One region of the Arthrobacter jinronghuae genome, then DNA from elsewhere that is predicted to be linked to it. Evidence: predicted binding sites of a transcription regulator. Region 1 holds the regulator's gene; the other holds the start of a gene.
What was found. Region 1 encodes HrcA, which represses chaperone genes, less so after heat shock. Its sites were predicted from a motif close to TTNGCACTCGNNNNNNNCGAGTGCNAA; they were not measured.
Positions count from the first base shown of each region.

Region 1 (6,459 bases):
TCTTCCCCCGGGTGGAGAGGATGTTCTGCGTCAGGACATCGGCCGGGCGGTGCGTGCTCTGGTCCTTGAGCATGCTGATCAACTGCTCGAGAACCTGCGGTGTGACCCGGGTCTGGTGACGGGCCAGTACACGGACTTCATTGACCAGGCGTACGGTCTGCTCCACCTCCGCCGCGGGGCCGGACACGGACAGTTCGTTGCCGCGCACCATCAGGCTTACCTCGGGATTTGCCGTCTCAATGATCCTGAGCGCCTCATCGTTGGCACCCAGCGACTGGACCATGTGTTCCGTGGAGTCAAAGACTATTGTCTGGTTATCCAGCCGAATGGTGCCGATTTCCATTGAAGATTCGGTCATATAGACGGCCCTTTCAGGCCTTTCATCGCCCCTTATAGAGTCTGGTTTTAAAAGTTCATCGACCTTTTTACGGTGGTGACGGTTGGTTCGGGTATCCGTCCCACCAAAGCAAACGCCCTGATGCAGGCGATTATTTCCCCTGAACCCGGGTGCGGCCTCTGCGCGCCGCGCACCGCACGCTACCTAAATCTTACTTGATGCACCCCCCGGCGCACGGAAGAGCATCCGGTTTTATCTCGGCCCCGCAACGGTGATGTCTCAATCGTGTTTCAGTCCGGGCGCAGGCCCGTCCGCAGCACGGGCGGGCCCCGAAGCATGTGCAAAGGTTGAAGACGTACGTTTTCGAGTTACCCCTAAGGAGGATGGATGGACGCCGGGTCCAACAACGCAACGTCCTGTCTCCGAGGGCTAAGCCAGCGGTATTTCCTGGCCGGTTCGCTAGTGGCCGCAGCTGCACTGGGGCTGGGTGGATGCGGCGTTGTAGCCGAGAATCCCACCATCACGATGCCCTCGTCCTTCGACGCCGGCGAAGTCCCCGCCGCTGCTCCCATGACCGTCTCCCCGCCGGCGGAAGCGAGTTCCGTCGGCACCCTCATGCCGGTGTACTGGCTGGGACGAAACGACTCGACGGTCAGTCTCTACCGTGAGTTCCTTCACTCAGACAACACCGGTGATCCCATCGGTGAGGCAGTTCAGGCCATGACGGCGGACAAGCCGCTGGACCAGGACTACTTCACTCCCTGGCACGCGGCGGACAGCGTCACCGCATCCATTTCCAGCAAGAACGTTATTACCGTGGACATCTCCTCGGATGCGTTCAAGGGTTCCCTCGACTCCGGCATGGCCCACCGTGCAGTGCAGCAGCTGGTTTACACCGCCACGGCGGCAGCCGCCAACGCGGGTTTGACGACCGTGGGGCAGGAAAGCAGCGTGGCGATCCTGGTGGACGGCAAGGAGGGGTACCGTGCGTTCGGCCATGTGCCCCTGGAGGAGCCCCTGAACAGGGACCCCGCACTGGTGGCGCCGATCTGGGTGATTGATCCGCAGGAATCGGAGATCCGCGGCACGGATGTCGAGGTCAGCGGAACTGCGGTGGCGCAGACGGCTGAACTGCATTGGCGGGCCGAACCCATAGTGGACGGCAGGCCCTCATCCGGGGCGGCCGCTTCCGGCAGCGTGGAACTGGACAAGGCGCCCGGCAAGACCGGCGAATTCAGCTTCACTGCTTCCCTCGCCCCGGGTGAATACAGCCTTCGGGTCTACTACACCGGGCAGGAAACCGCCGGGGATTCCAAGCGCATTACGGTCTCGGCGTCCCCGCAGGATCCGGGGCACTAGCCCGGCGGACTTCCTCTACCAGCGGCCGAGCAGCTGATTCAGCACGGCCAGCGCCGCCGGCCCCGCAGTGGAGGAACGAAGCACGTGCGGTCCCAGCCGGACGGCAACGGCCCCGACGCCGCGCAGCGCTTCCAGCTCGGCGGGGCTGATGCCGCCTTCCGGACCTACAACTACCGCAATGGATGCGGAGGCGTCGTCCGGACCGCGCCTGCCGAGGTCACGCAGCGCATTCGCCAGCGGTACATCGGCCTCCTCATGGAGCACAAGGACAAGGTCAAGTTCCGCCAGCCGGGACGGCAGGGCGCGGCTGTCCAGCGCGGGCTCCACCGCAGGGATCCGGGAACGCCGGGACTGCTTGGCCGCGGCAAAAGTAAGAGCCTGCCATTTGGCCTGTCCCTTGACCGCCTTCTCGGCGCGCCACCGGACAATGCTGCGGTCGGATTGCCACGGGATGACGGTGTCGACTCCCAGCTCCGTCGCAGCTTCCACGGCCTGCTCGTCCCGGTCCCCCTTGGCCAGTGCCTGCACCAGGAGGAACCGTTCGGGTGCAACCGGTTCGTCAAGGACGTCCGCCACCCGCAGTTCCAGAAGGGACGCACCGGTTTCCGTCACCGTGCCGGTGAGCCGGCGCCCGGCGCCGTCGACCACGTCCACGCTTTCACCGGCTTCGAGGCGCTTGACCGACACCGCATGCCGTGCCTCCGGCCCCTCGAGACGGAAAATGTCTCCGGGCCCGGCGGCCGCCACCTGCGCCGGGTCACCGAAGAAAATCGGGTTGGTCATCTCAGAGGTTGCCCAGACGGTCCCGCAGCTTGGCGAAAACGCCGTTGCCTGAGCTGTTCAGCTTTCCCTCGCTGTATTCCTCACCGCGCAGCTTGGCGAGCCGGCGGAGGAGTTCCTCCTGCTCGGAGTCCAGCTTCTGCGGGGTCTCCACGTGCAGGTGCACCCGGAGATCGCCGCGGCCGTGGCCCCGCAGGTGCGTGACGCCGAGGTCGTTGAGGACGGACACCTCGCCGGACTGCGTGCCGGGCTTGACGGTGATTTCGCGGTCGCCGTCGAAGGTCTCCAGTGCAACTGTGGTTCCCAGCGCTGCGGCCGTCATGGGGATGGTGAGTGTGGCGTGCAGGTCATCGCCGTCGCGGAGGAACGTCGGGTCATTGTTGACCCGGATCTCCACGTAGAGATCGCCGGCGGGGCCGCCGGCCATCCCGGCTTCGCCCTGTCCGCCGAGCTGGATCCGGGTACCGGTGGCGACGCCGGCGGGGATCTTGATGGTCAGGGTGCGGCGGTTGCGGACGCGGCCTTCTCCGGAGCACTCGTGGCAGGGGTCGGGGATGACGGTGCCGAAGCCGTTGCAGGTGCCGCAGGGCGCCGAGGTCATGACCTGGCCCAGGATGGAGCGGACCGCCCGCTGAACCTGACCGGTGCCGTGGCAGATGTCGCAGGTGCGCGGGGAGGTGCCGGGCTGGCAGCAGGAGCCGTCACAGGTGGGGCAGACGACTGCAGTGTCGACGTCGATCTTCTTGTTGGTGCCGAAGACAGCGTCCTTGAGGTCGATCCGGACGTTGATCAGGGCGTCTTGTCCGCGCCGGCTGCGTGAGGCCGGTCCGCGTCCTCCGCCCGGGGCGCCGCCGCCGAAGAAGGTGTCGAAAATGTCCTGGAAGCCGAAGCCCTGGGCACCGAAGCCCCCGCCGCCGAAGCCGTTGTCGTTGCCGTTCTCGTTGCCCGTGGTGTCGTAGATCCGCCGTTTTTCCGGATCGGAAAGAACCTCGTAGGCGTGCGATACGGCTTTGAATTCATCCGAGGCACCCGGAGCATTGTTGACGTCCGGGTGCAGCTTGCGGGCTAGCTTCCGGTACGCCTTCTTGATTTCTTCACCGGTGGCGTCTCGTCCGACACCCAGAACCTGGTAGTGATCGCTCACTCGTGCACATCGCTTTCCTGTATTGCGTGCCTTCAAACTTTGAAGACGGAGGTTGGATTCCCGCCGGTTCCCCGGCGGGCGGGTCCGTCACTGCTGGGGACCGCGTTAGTTGTTCAGTATTCGGGACAGATACCTGGCCACGGCACGCACGGCCGCCATGGTGGTGGGATAGTCCATCCGCGTGGGGCCGAGAATGCCGACTTTCGCGGTGGCGTCGGGACCGTATCCCGTAGCCACCACCGATGCTTCCGACAAACCGCCGTGCGGATTCTCCCGTCCGATCCGGACGGCAACGCCGCGGGCATCCTGTTCCATCTCGGACAGCAGCCGGAGCATCACCACTTGTTCCTCAAGCGCTTCAAGCACGGGACCGATAGTCAGCGGGAAGTCTACCGTGGAGCGCGCCAGGTTGGCTGTCCCTGCCATCACCATGCGGTCCTCGCGGTTGATGCCCGCCAGCTGCTCCAGGCAGTGGCCCAGGGAGTTGCCGACGCGCCTGCGATCGGCCGGCACGGTGGCGAGGGCATTAGCCAGCTGGCTGGTGATGCTGCTCAGCGGCGTGCCTGCCAACGCGGCCAGGAAGTGCTGGCGCAGGTCCATCAGGTCCGGCTCCGTCACCGGCTGCGGAACGGTAATGACCCGCTGCTCTACCCGCCCCGTGGTCGAGATGAGCACCACCAGCACCTGCGACGGTGCCAGCAGGACAAATTCAATGTGCCGGACCTTGGCATTGCCCAGATGCGGGTACTGGACCACGGCCACCTGGTTGGTCAGCTGGGACAACAGCCGGACGGTACGGTCCATCACATCGTCGAGGTCGTCGGCTCCCTCCAGCAGCGACTGGATGGCGCGCCGTTCGGGAGCCGAGAGCGGCTTGACGTCGGAGATCCGGTCAACGAACAGACGGTAGCCCTTGTCAGTGGGGATGCGCCCGGCGGACGTATGCGGGGCGGTGATCAGCCCCTCTTCCTCAAGGGCGGCCATGTCATTGCGGATGGTCGCCGAGGAAACGCCCAGGTGGTGGCGTTCCACAAGTGCCTTGGATCCCACGGGCTCGCGCGAATGGACGTAGTCCTCAACAATGGCGCGGAGGACCTCGAGTCGGCGTGGTTCACTCATGGTTTTCCCTCCCTGTTGATCGGCGGTTTGATCGGCGTGTTGACCTGCGTCGTGATCTGCGTGGTGACCTGCGTCGTGATCTATGGGCAGAGCGCCGGACGTTTAGCACTCACAGTGTTCAAGTGCCAAGTCTAGTACGGATCGGCAGCGTTGCTAGCATTGAGGAACCCGTGGCCTGCTGCGGTTTCCGCCCGATCAGAACCGTAAGTGAGGCAACTTCCGTGTCCAGCTTTTCCTGGGGTCCGCAGGACATCACCGCGCCGGCCCGGACCGTCCTGCGCAAAGTCGGCGCTGAAACCGGCCTGGTCCTTGAGGACGTGGCCTCGGGCTGGGTCGGCGCGGTGGTACGCGTGGAGAAATCCGGCGGGCTGCACCTGATGGTGCTCGAAGACCGGCGCGGGAAAAAGAAATCCTTCGAACTGGGCTTCGGCTTCCTGCTCGAAGGCGAGCCGGTGGAAGTTGTGCCCGCGGCTGCCGCTTCAGCCAAGGCAGGTCCGGCCCGGACGGCGTCCGGCTCGGTGCGCGTCGCCAACCAGCGCGCCCGCACCGCCCGCGCCAGCCGCATCTGGGTGGAAGGCAAGCACGACGCCGAACTGGTGGAAAAGGTCTGGGGTGATGACCTGCGGGTGGAGGGAATCGTCGTCGAGCCCCTCCACGGCGTCGATGACCTGTACTCCGCGGTTCGGGAGTTTGCCCCGGGCCCGGGACGCCGGCTGGGCATCCTGGTGGATCACCTGGTTCCAGGCTCCAAGGAATCGCGCATCGCGGCCGAGGCGATGACCTCCCCCGGCGCGCCGGGCAATGTCCTGATTGTCGGGCATCCGTACGTGGATGTCTGGCAGGCCATCAAGCCGACCGTGATCGGACGTACCGCCTGGCCGGTGGTCCCCCGTCACCTGGACTGGAAAACCGGCATCCTGCAGGGACTGGGCTGGCCGCACCGGGACCACACCGACGTCGCAATGGGCTGGAAGAAGCTGCTGGGGCAGGTGAACAGCTATGCGGACCTGGAACCGTCACTGCTCGGACGGGTGGAGGAAGTCATCGATTTCCTGACCGTTCCCGGGTGAGACGCGCATCGCACTGCCTGCCTCCTTTCCTGTAGGAAGTGCGCGAGCCAGTACCCTTGAGGAATACGTAGTAGCGGACCGACCCTGTGTCACCATGAGCCAAAAGGAATATACGCCGTGTCCAACACACGCCAGAACCACCACCCCCGACCGGAAGAACACGGCGGAGCGCAGCGTCCCGTTTACCAGGGCGCCCCGGCCAATGCACTGCCGCTGACCGCGTCCGAGGACCGGCAGTGGGCAACTCTGGCGCACTTCGGCGGCATCCTCGCTTTTGTTCCGTCGCTGATCATTTACCTGGTGTTCCGCGACCGCGGTCCGTTCACTGCACAGGAGTCCAAGGAAGCCCTGAACTTCACGCTCCCGCCAAGCATTGCTGCCCTGACGGTCTGGGCGCTGTCCTTCATTCCCGAGATCGGCGGCTTCTTCGCCGTGCTCAATGCCATGATCTGGGTCTACGTTGCCGTGTCCTCGGTGATCGCAGGCATCGAGTGCAACCGCGGCCGGCCGTACCGCTACCCGCTCAACCTGCGCCGTATCCAGTAGCGCCGCATCCAGTAGCGCCGCAGGAAGCAGCGGTGCAGGGCAGCTACGCCGCCGGAGGGCCGGCCGGCACCGCCACCGAACTCAGTCCGGCAGCAGCCGCCGGA
Region 1 covers NZ_CP104263.1:2,051,276-2,057,734, forward strand. Annotated here, with positions in the region: gene N2K98_RS09570 (PhoH family protein) at 1-358, opposite strand, end outside; gene N2K98_RS09575 (GerMN domain-containing protein) at 725-1,696, shown strand; gene N2K98_RS09580 (16S rRNA (uracil(1498)-N(3))-methyltransferase) at 1,712-2,479, opposite strand; gene dnaJ (molecular chaperone DnaJ) at 2,481-3,620, opposite strand; gene hrcA (heat-inducible transcriptional repressor HrcA) at 3,726-4,739, opposite strand; gene N2K98_RS09595 (DUF3097 family protein) at 4,961-5,809, shown strand; gene N2K98_RS09600 (DUF4870 domain-containing protein) at 5,927-6,355, shown strand; gene hemW (radical SAM family heme chaperone HemW) at 6,437-6,459, opposite strand, start outside.

Region 2 (6,459 bases), 730 kb from region 1:
GTCCGCCGGACTCGTCCATGTAGTCCCGGCGGGCCTCGGCGATGTCGGAGATGGCAGTGGCCATGGGGGCGTGGATGCCAAGCGCACGGCGGGTGGTAGTGGTCGCGCCGCCGCCGAACCCTACGAGCACGCCGGCCGCGCCGGTGCGCATCAGGTGCAGGGCCGGGGTGTAGCCGGCGGCTCCGCCGACGATCACCGGAACATCGAGTTCGTAGATGAACTGCTTCAGGTTCAGCGGTTCCACGGTCTTGGACACGTGCTCGGCCGAAACGGTGGTGCCGCGGATGACGAAGACGTCGACGCCGGCGGCGAGGACGGTCTTGTAGAACTCCTGGGTGCGCTGCGGGGTGAGCGAACCGGCAACCGTCACGCCGGCGTCGCGCATTTCGGCCAGGCGGGAGCTGATCAGTTCGGCCTGGATCGGTGCGTTGTAGATTTCCTGCAGGCGGCGGGTGGCTGCGGGATTGAAGTTGTCGCTGCCGAGGGCGGCGATTTCGTCCAGCAGCGGTTCCGGATTCTCGTACCGGGTCCACAGGCCCTCGAGGTTCAGCACACCGAGTCCGCCGAGCCTGCCCAGGGCAATGGCAGACGCCGGAGACATCACCGAGTCCATCGGGGCGCCGATGACCGGCATCTCGAACTGGTAGGCATCGATCTGCCAGTTGATGGACACATCCTGGGGGTCGCGGGTGCGCCGCGAGGGCACAATCGCTACGTCATCCAGGGAGTAGGCTCTGCGCCCATGCTTGCCACGGCCAATTTCTATCTCGTTACTCACGTTCCCTAGGTTATCCCAGTGCGCGGCGTCGGCCCGAAAGTCCCCGGTACCGGACGGCCGCCGAAAGTACAGATAACGGGCCTGTCGCCGCCGCATAGACCCGTCAGCTGTACTTTCAATGCCCAAAACCGCAGGGCCCTTAACCCCGAAGGGCAGCCCCGCTGCGCAGTACGCAGGGGCTGCCCTTCGGCGGGTAAGCCGGGTTAGCGGCGTCCGTAGTTCGGCGCTTCAGCCGTCATCATGATGTCGTGCGGGTGGGATTCCTTCAGCCCGGCCGGGGTGATCCGGACGAACTTACCCTTGGCCTTCAGCTCTTCAATGGTGCGTGCACCCGTGTAGAACATGGTCTGGCGCAGGCCGCCGACCAGCTGGTGGGCCACGGCGGAAAGCGGTCCGCGGTAGGGCACCTGGCCTTCAATGCCTTCCGGAATCAGCTTCTCGTCGCTGGGGACGTCGGCCTGGAAGTACCGGTCCTTCGAGTAGGACGTGTTCTTGCCCCGGGACTGCATGGCCCCGAGCGAGCCCATGCCGCGGTAGGACTTGAACTGCTTGCCGTTGACGAAGACCAGGTCGCCCGGGCTTTCCGCGGAGCCGGCCAGCAGCCCGCCAAGCATTACGGTGTCGGCCCCGGCCACGATGGCCTTGCCGATGTCGCCCGAGTACTGCAGGCCGCCGTCGGCAATCAGCGGGACGCCCGCCGGGATGGCTGCCTTGGAGGCTTCGTAGATGGCGGTGATCTGCGGGACGCCCACACCGGCAACTACGCGGGTGGTGCAGATGGAACCCGGCCCCACGCCTACCTTGATGGCGTCGGCGCCGGCGTCGATCAGGGCCTGGGCGCCTTCGCGGGTGGCTGCCTGGCCGCCGATGATGTCCACGTGCGCAGCTGCCGGGTCCTTCTTGAGGCGGGCAATCATTTCCAGCACGCCTGCACTGTGGCCGTTGGCGGTGTCCACCACGAGAATGTCGACGCCGGCCTCGACCATGGACATGGCCCGCTCGTAGCCGTCGCCGAAGAAGCCGATGGCAGCACCGACGCGCAGGCGGCCCTCGTCATCCTTGGTGGCCAGCGGGTACTGCTCGGCCTTGTCGAAGTCCTTGACGGTGATCAGGCCCTGCAGCTTGCCGGCGTCATCCACCAGGGGAAGCTTCTCGATCCGGTTCTTGCCCAGCAGTTCCATTGTTTCCGCGGCGCTGATGCCCACCCGGCCGGTGATGAGCGGCATGCGGGTCATGACCTCTTCGACCTTGCGGCTCGGGTAGTCGGCACGCGGAATGAAGCGGGTGTCGCGGTTGGTGACAATGCCCAGCAGGGTGTTTTCGGCATCCACCACCGGCAGGCCCGAAACGCGGAAATGCGCGCAGAGGTCGTCGAGTTCCTGCAGGGTGGCGTCGGGGGAAATCGTCACCGGGTTGGTGATCATGCCGGATTCGCTGCGCTTGACCCGGTCAACGTGCTCCGCCTGGTCCGCAATGGAAAGGTTCCGGTGGATCACGCCGAGGCCGCCCTGCCGGGCCATGGCGATGGCCATGCGGGATTCGGTCACAGTATCCATCGCGGCCGAGAGCAGCGGTGTCTGCACGGTGATGCGCTTGGACAGCCGGGAGCTGGTGTCGGCTTCAGAGGGAATGACATCCGTCGGGCCGGGCAGCAGGAGGACGTCGTCGTAGGTCAGGCCGACGAAGCCGAACGGATCGTGTTCTGGGTACTGCTGACTCAAAGCTGCGCCTCTTTCGGGGATGAGAGGAAGGAAAAGGCCCGATTTAGCCTGTACCTATCGTAAAACGAAAGCGGGCCCGCCCCTATTCCTCCCCGAGGGTATCTACCGCCTGTGAGGGATGCCACGGCCAATAGCAAAGGCCCCGCTCCCGGAAACTGGTTCCGGGAGCGGGGCCTGGGCCGATTTCCGCACGCACGGCGCGGATCAGGGCTGATTAGTGCTGGTGACCGTGGTCGTTGTCCTCTTCGGCCGGCTTCTCCACCACGAGGGCTTCGGTGGTGAGCACCAGCGAAGCGATCGAGGCGGCGTTGCGCAGGGCCGAGCGGGTGACCTTGACCGGGTCGATGATGCCGGCGGCAATGAGGTCTTCGTACTCGCCGGTGACGGCATTGAAGCCGTTGTTGACTTCCAGCTCACCGACCTTGGCGACGACGACCATGCCTTCGGAACCGGCATTCTCGGCGATCCAGCGCAGCGGCTGTGCCAGTGCACGGCGGACCAGGCCGACGGCGGTGGCGGCGTCGCCTTCCAGCTTCGTCACCTCCGGATCGGTGTCCAGTGCGCGGGCAGCGTGGACCAGTGCGGACCCGCCGCCGGCCACAATGCCTTCTTCAAGGGCAGCACGGGTGGAGGAAACAGCATCTTCGATGCGGTGCTTCTTTTCCTTCAGCTCCACCTCGGTGGCTGCGCCGACGCGGATGACGCCGATGCCGCCGGACAGCTTGGCGAGGCGCTCCTGCAGCTTCTCGCGGTCCCAGTCCGAATCGGTGCGCTCGATCTCGGCACGGATCTGTGCCACGCGGTCGGCGACGTCGGCTTCTGAGCCGGTGCCGTCAACAATCGTGGTGTTGTCCTTGGTGACCGTGATGCGGCGGGCGGAGCCCAGCACCTCAAGGCCAACCTGGTCCAGCTTCAGGCCGAGGTCGGGGCTGACCACCTGGGCGCCGGTGAGGGTCGCGATGTCCTGCATCATGGCCTTGCGGCGGTCGCCGAAGCCCGGAGCCTTGACGGCGACGACGTTCAGGGTGCCGCGGATCTTGTTGACCACCAGGGTGGACAGGGCTTCCCCGTCTACGTCTTCGGCAATGATGAACAGCGGCTTGGAGGTCTGCAGAGCCTTTTCCAGCAGCGGCAGGAACTCGGCGACGGAGGAGATCTTGCCGGAGTTGATCAGGATCAGCGCGTCTTCGAGGACGGCTTCCTGGCGCTCCGGGTCGGTCACGAAGTACGGCGAGAGGTAGCCCTTGTCGAACTGCATGCCCTCGGTGATGGCCAGTTCGGTCTGCGTCGAGGAGGACTCCTCGATCGTGATCACGCCGTCCTTGCCGACGGTGTCGAAGGCCTGGGCCAGCAGCTCGCCGATCTCGGTGCTCTGCGCGGAGATGGCCGCAACGTGCGCAACCTGGTTGCCTTCAACTTCCTTGGCGTTCTCCAGCAGGCGCTTGGCGACGGCGTCAACGGACACCTCGATGCCGCGCTTGAGCTGCCCCGGGGCGGCACCGGCGGCAACGTTGCGCAGGCCTTCCTTGACCAACGCCTGTGCCAGCACGGTGGCCGTGGTGGTGCCGTCGCCGGCAACATCATTGGTCTTGGTGGCTACTTCCTTGGCCAGCTGTGCGCCGAGGTTCTCGTACGGGTCTTCCAGCTCAACTTCACGGGCGATCGTCACGCCGTCGTTGGTGATGGTGGGAGCACCCCAGTTCTTGGCCAGGACGACGTTGCGGCCGCGCGGGCCGAGGGTCACCTTGACCGTATTGGCGAGCTTATCGACGCCGGCTTCCAGCGAGCGACGGGCGGAGTCATTGAACTCCAACTGCTTTGCCATGTGTGTGTCCTTTCCGACAACTACATCTGCACCTACATCAGAAAACCCCGGCCAGAATCGTGGCCGGGGTTTTCCAGGGGAACTACTTTACGACGACGGCCAGCACGTCGCGGGCGGACAGCACCAGGTATTCCTGGCCGCCGTGCTTGACTTCGGTTCCGCCGTACTTGGAGTAAATGACTACGTCGCCTTCGGCAACGTCAACCGGGATGCGGTTGCCGTTGTCATCAACGCGGCCGGGTCCAACTGCAACTACTTCACCCTCCTGGGGCTTTTCCTTTGCAGTGTCCGGGATAACGAGGCCGGAAGCAGTGGTCTGCTCGGCTTCGAGGGGGCGGACAACAATACGATCCTCAAGGGGCTTAATCGAGACCGACACTCGGGCTCTCCTTTGCGTAGTTTCTAACGGAATGGGGCCGTTGGTCTGGCGCTGGCCGTCGTCGCGGTGCCGGTTCGCGCTTTCCCTTCGGGAGTTAGCACCCTCACGTTCGGAGTGCTAACTCAGACTTTATGCAACGGTTAGCACTCGGTCAAGGTGAGTGCCAGTGCGCACCCCGTCCGCACCCCTCTCCCCCGTAATGGCAGGCAACCGAATGAGACAGGGGATTTGCTTAGGTTGTCCTAACCGGGATAGTTTTCATCTGCGCGCACCATTAGAAAACATTTCTGTGTCCTAATCCCCCGATAGGCACATCGAGTCTCACCGGAGCCCCCATGATCACCAAGTCCCGCCTGCTGGCCGGAACCGCCCTTGTGTCCCTCCTCGCCCTCAGCGCCTGCTCGACTGAAGCAGCAGATGCCGACGTCCAGTCCGCACAGGCCTCAACCATGACGGTTGAGCATGCCCAGGGAAGCACCGAAGTTCCGGTGAACCCGGAGACCGTCTACACCTTCGACCTCGGTGCCCTCGACACGATGGATGCCCTCGACATTGACGTCGACGGCGTGCCTGCCGCCAACTTCCCGGACAGCCTCTCCCAGTACGGCGCCGAAGAGATCACCAAGATCGGGAGCATGAAGGAGCCCGACTTCGAAGCGATCAACGCCGGCGCTCCGGACCTGATCATCATTTCCGGCCGGGTTGCCGATTCCTACGAGGAACTGAGCAAGATTGCCCCCACCATCGACCTCAGCGTCGACAACGCCGATTCCTGGAACTCCTTCAAGGAAAACACCCAGACCATCGGCAAGATCTTCGAGAAGGAAGACCTGGTTGAAGAGAAGCTGGGTGCCCTTGAAGGCAAGGTCGAGGACACCAAGGAACTGGCAGCCGACGCCGGCAACGGCCTGATCGTTATGACCAGCGGCGGGGAAATGACCGCCTACGGCGCGGGCTCCCGCTTCGGCATCATCCACGACGTCCTGGGCCTGGAACCGGCCGCCGAGGTTAAGGGCGAGGGCAAGCACGGCGAATCTGTTTCCTTCAACTACATCGCGGATACCAATCCGGACCACCTGTTCGTCATTGACCGCGACGTAGCCGTCGGCACCTCCGGCGAAGCCGCCTCCGCCGTGCTCGACAACGAGCTGGTCAAGAGCACCAAGGCTGCACAGAACGAAAACATCACCATGCTGGATTCCGCCAGCTGGTACCTGGTCGGATACGGCCTGAACAACGTGGACACCATGGTTAATACCGTCCACGACGCTCTCTAGCCGCACTTCTGCGCTCCGTGGCCCGGCACCGCTCGTGCCGGGCCACGGAGGAACTGGATACCGATATATGACTGCCCCCGCCGTGCCGGCTGAAAAGCCGGCCCCCGCGTCCGCCGCCGCTCCCCTGGAACGGCGGCGCTTTCTGCGTTCCACCGCAGCACTGGTCCTAGGGGTCTGCGTTGTCGTCCTGCTGGCGGCCGTGAGCCTTTTTGTCGGCGTCGGCGACCTTTCGCTCTCCTCGCTGATGTCCGGGGATCCCACCACGCACATGCTGTTCTGGGTCAGCCAGCTGCCCCGCACGCTCAGTATTGTCCTGGCGGGCATGGCCCTGAGCGTGGCCGGACTGATCATGCAGCTAATGGCCCGGAACAAGTTCGTGGAACCCTCCACCGTCGGCACGGTGGAGTCGGCCCAGCTGGGAATCCTGGCGGTGACCGTGCTGCTGCCGGGCGCCTCCATGTTCCTGAAGATGTCCACCG
Region 2 covers NZ_CP104263.1:2,777,851-2,784,309, forward strand. Annotated here, with positions in the region: gene N2K98_RS12985 (GuaB3 family IMP dehydrogenase-related protein) at 1-778, opposite strand, end outside; gene guaB (IMP dehydrogenase) at 982-2,499, opposite strand; gene groL (chaperonin GroEL) at 2,714-4,324, opposite strand; gene groES (co-chaperone GroES) at 4,407-4,703, opposite strand; gene N2K98_RS13005 (siderophore ABC transporter substrate-binding protein) at 5,039-5,980, shown strand; gene N2K98_RS13010 (ABC transporter permease) at 6,048-6,459, shown strand, end outside.
Region 2: groES (co-chaperone GroES) is a predicted target of HrcA. The motif match lies at 4,844-4,870, and genes of this name have one in related genera.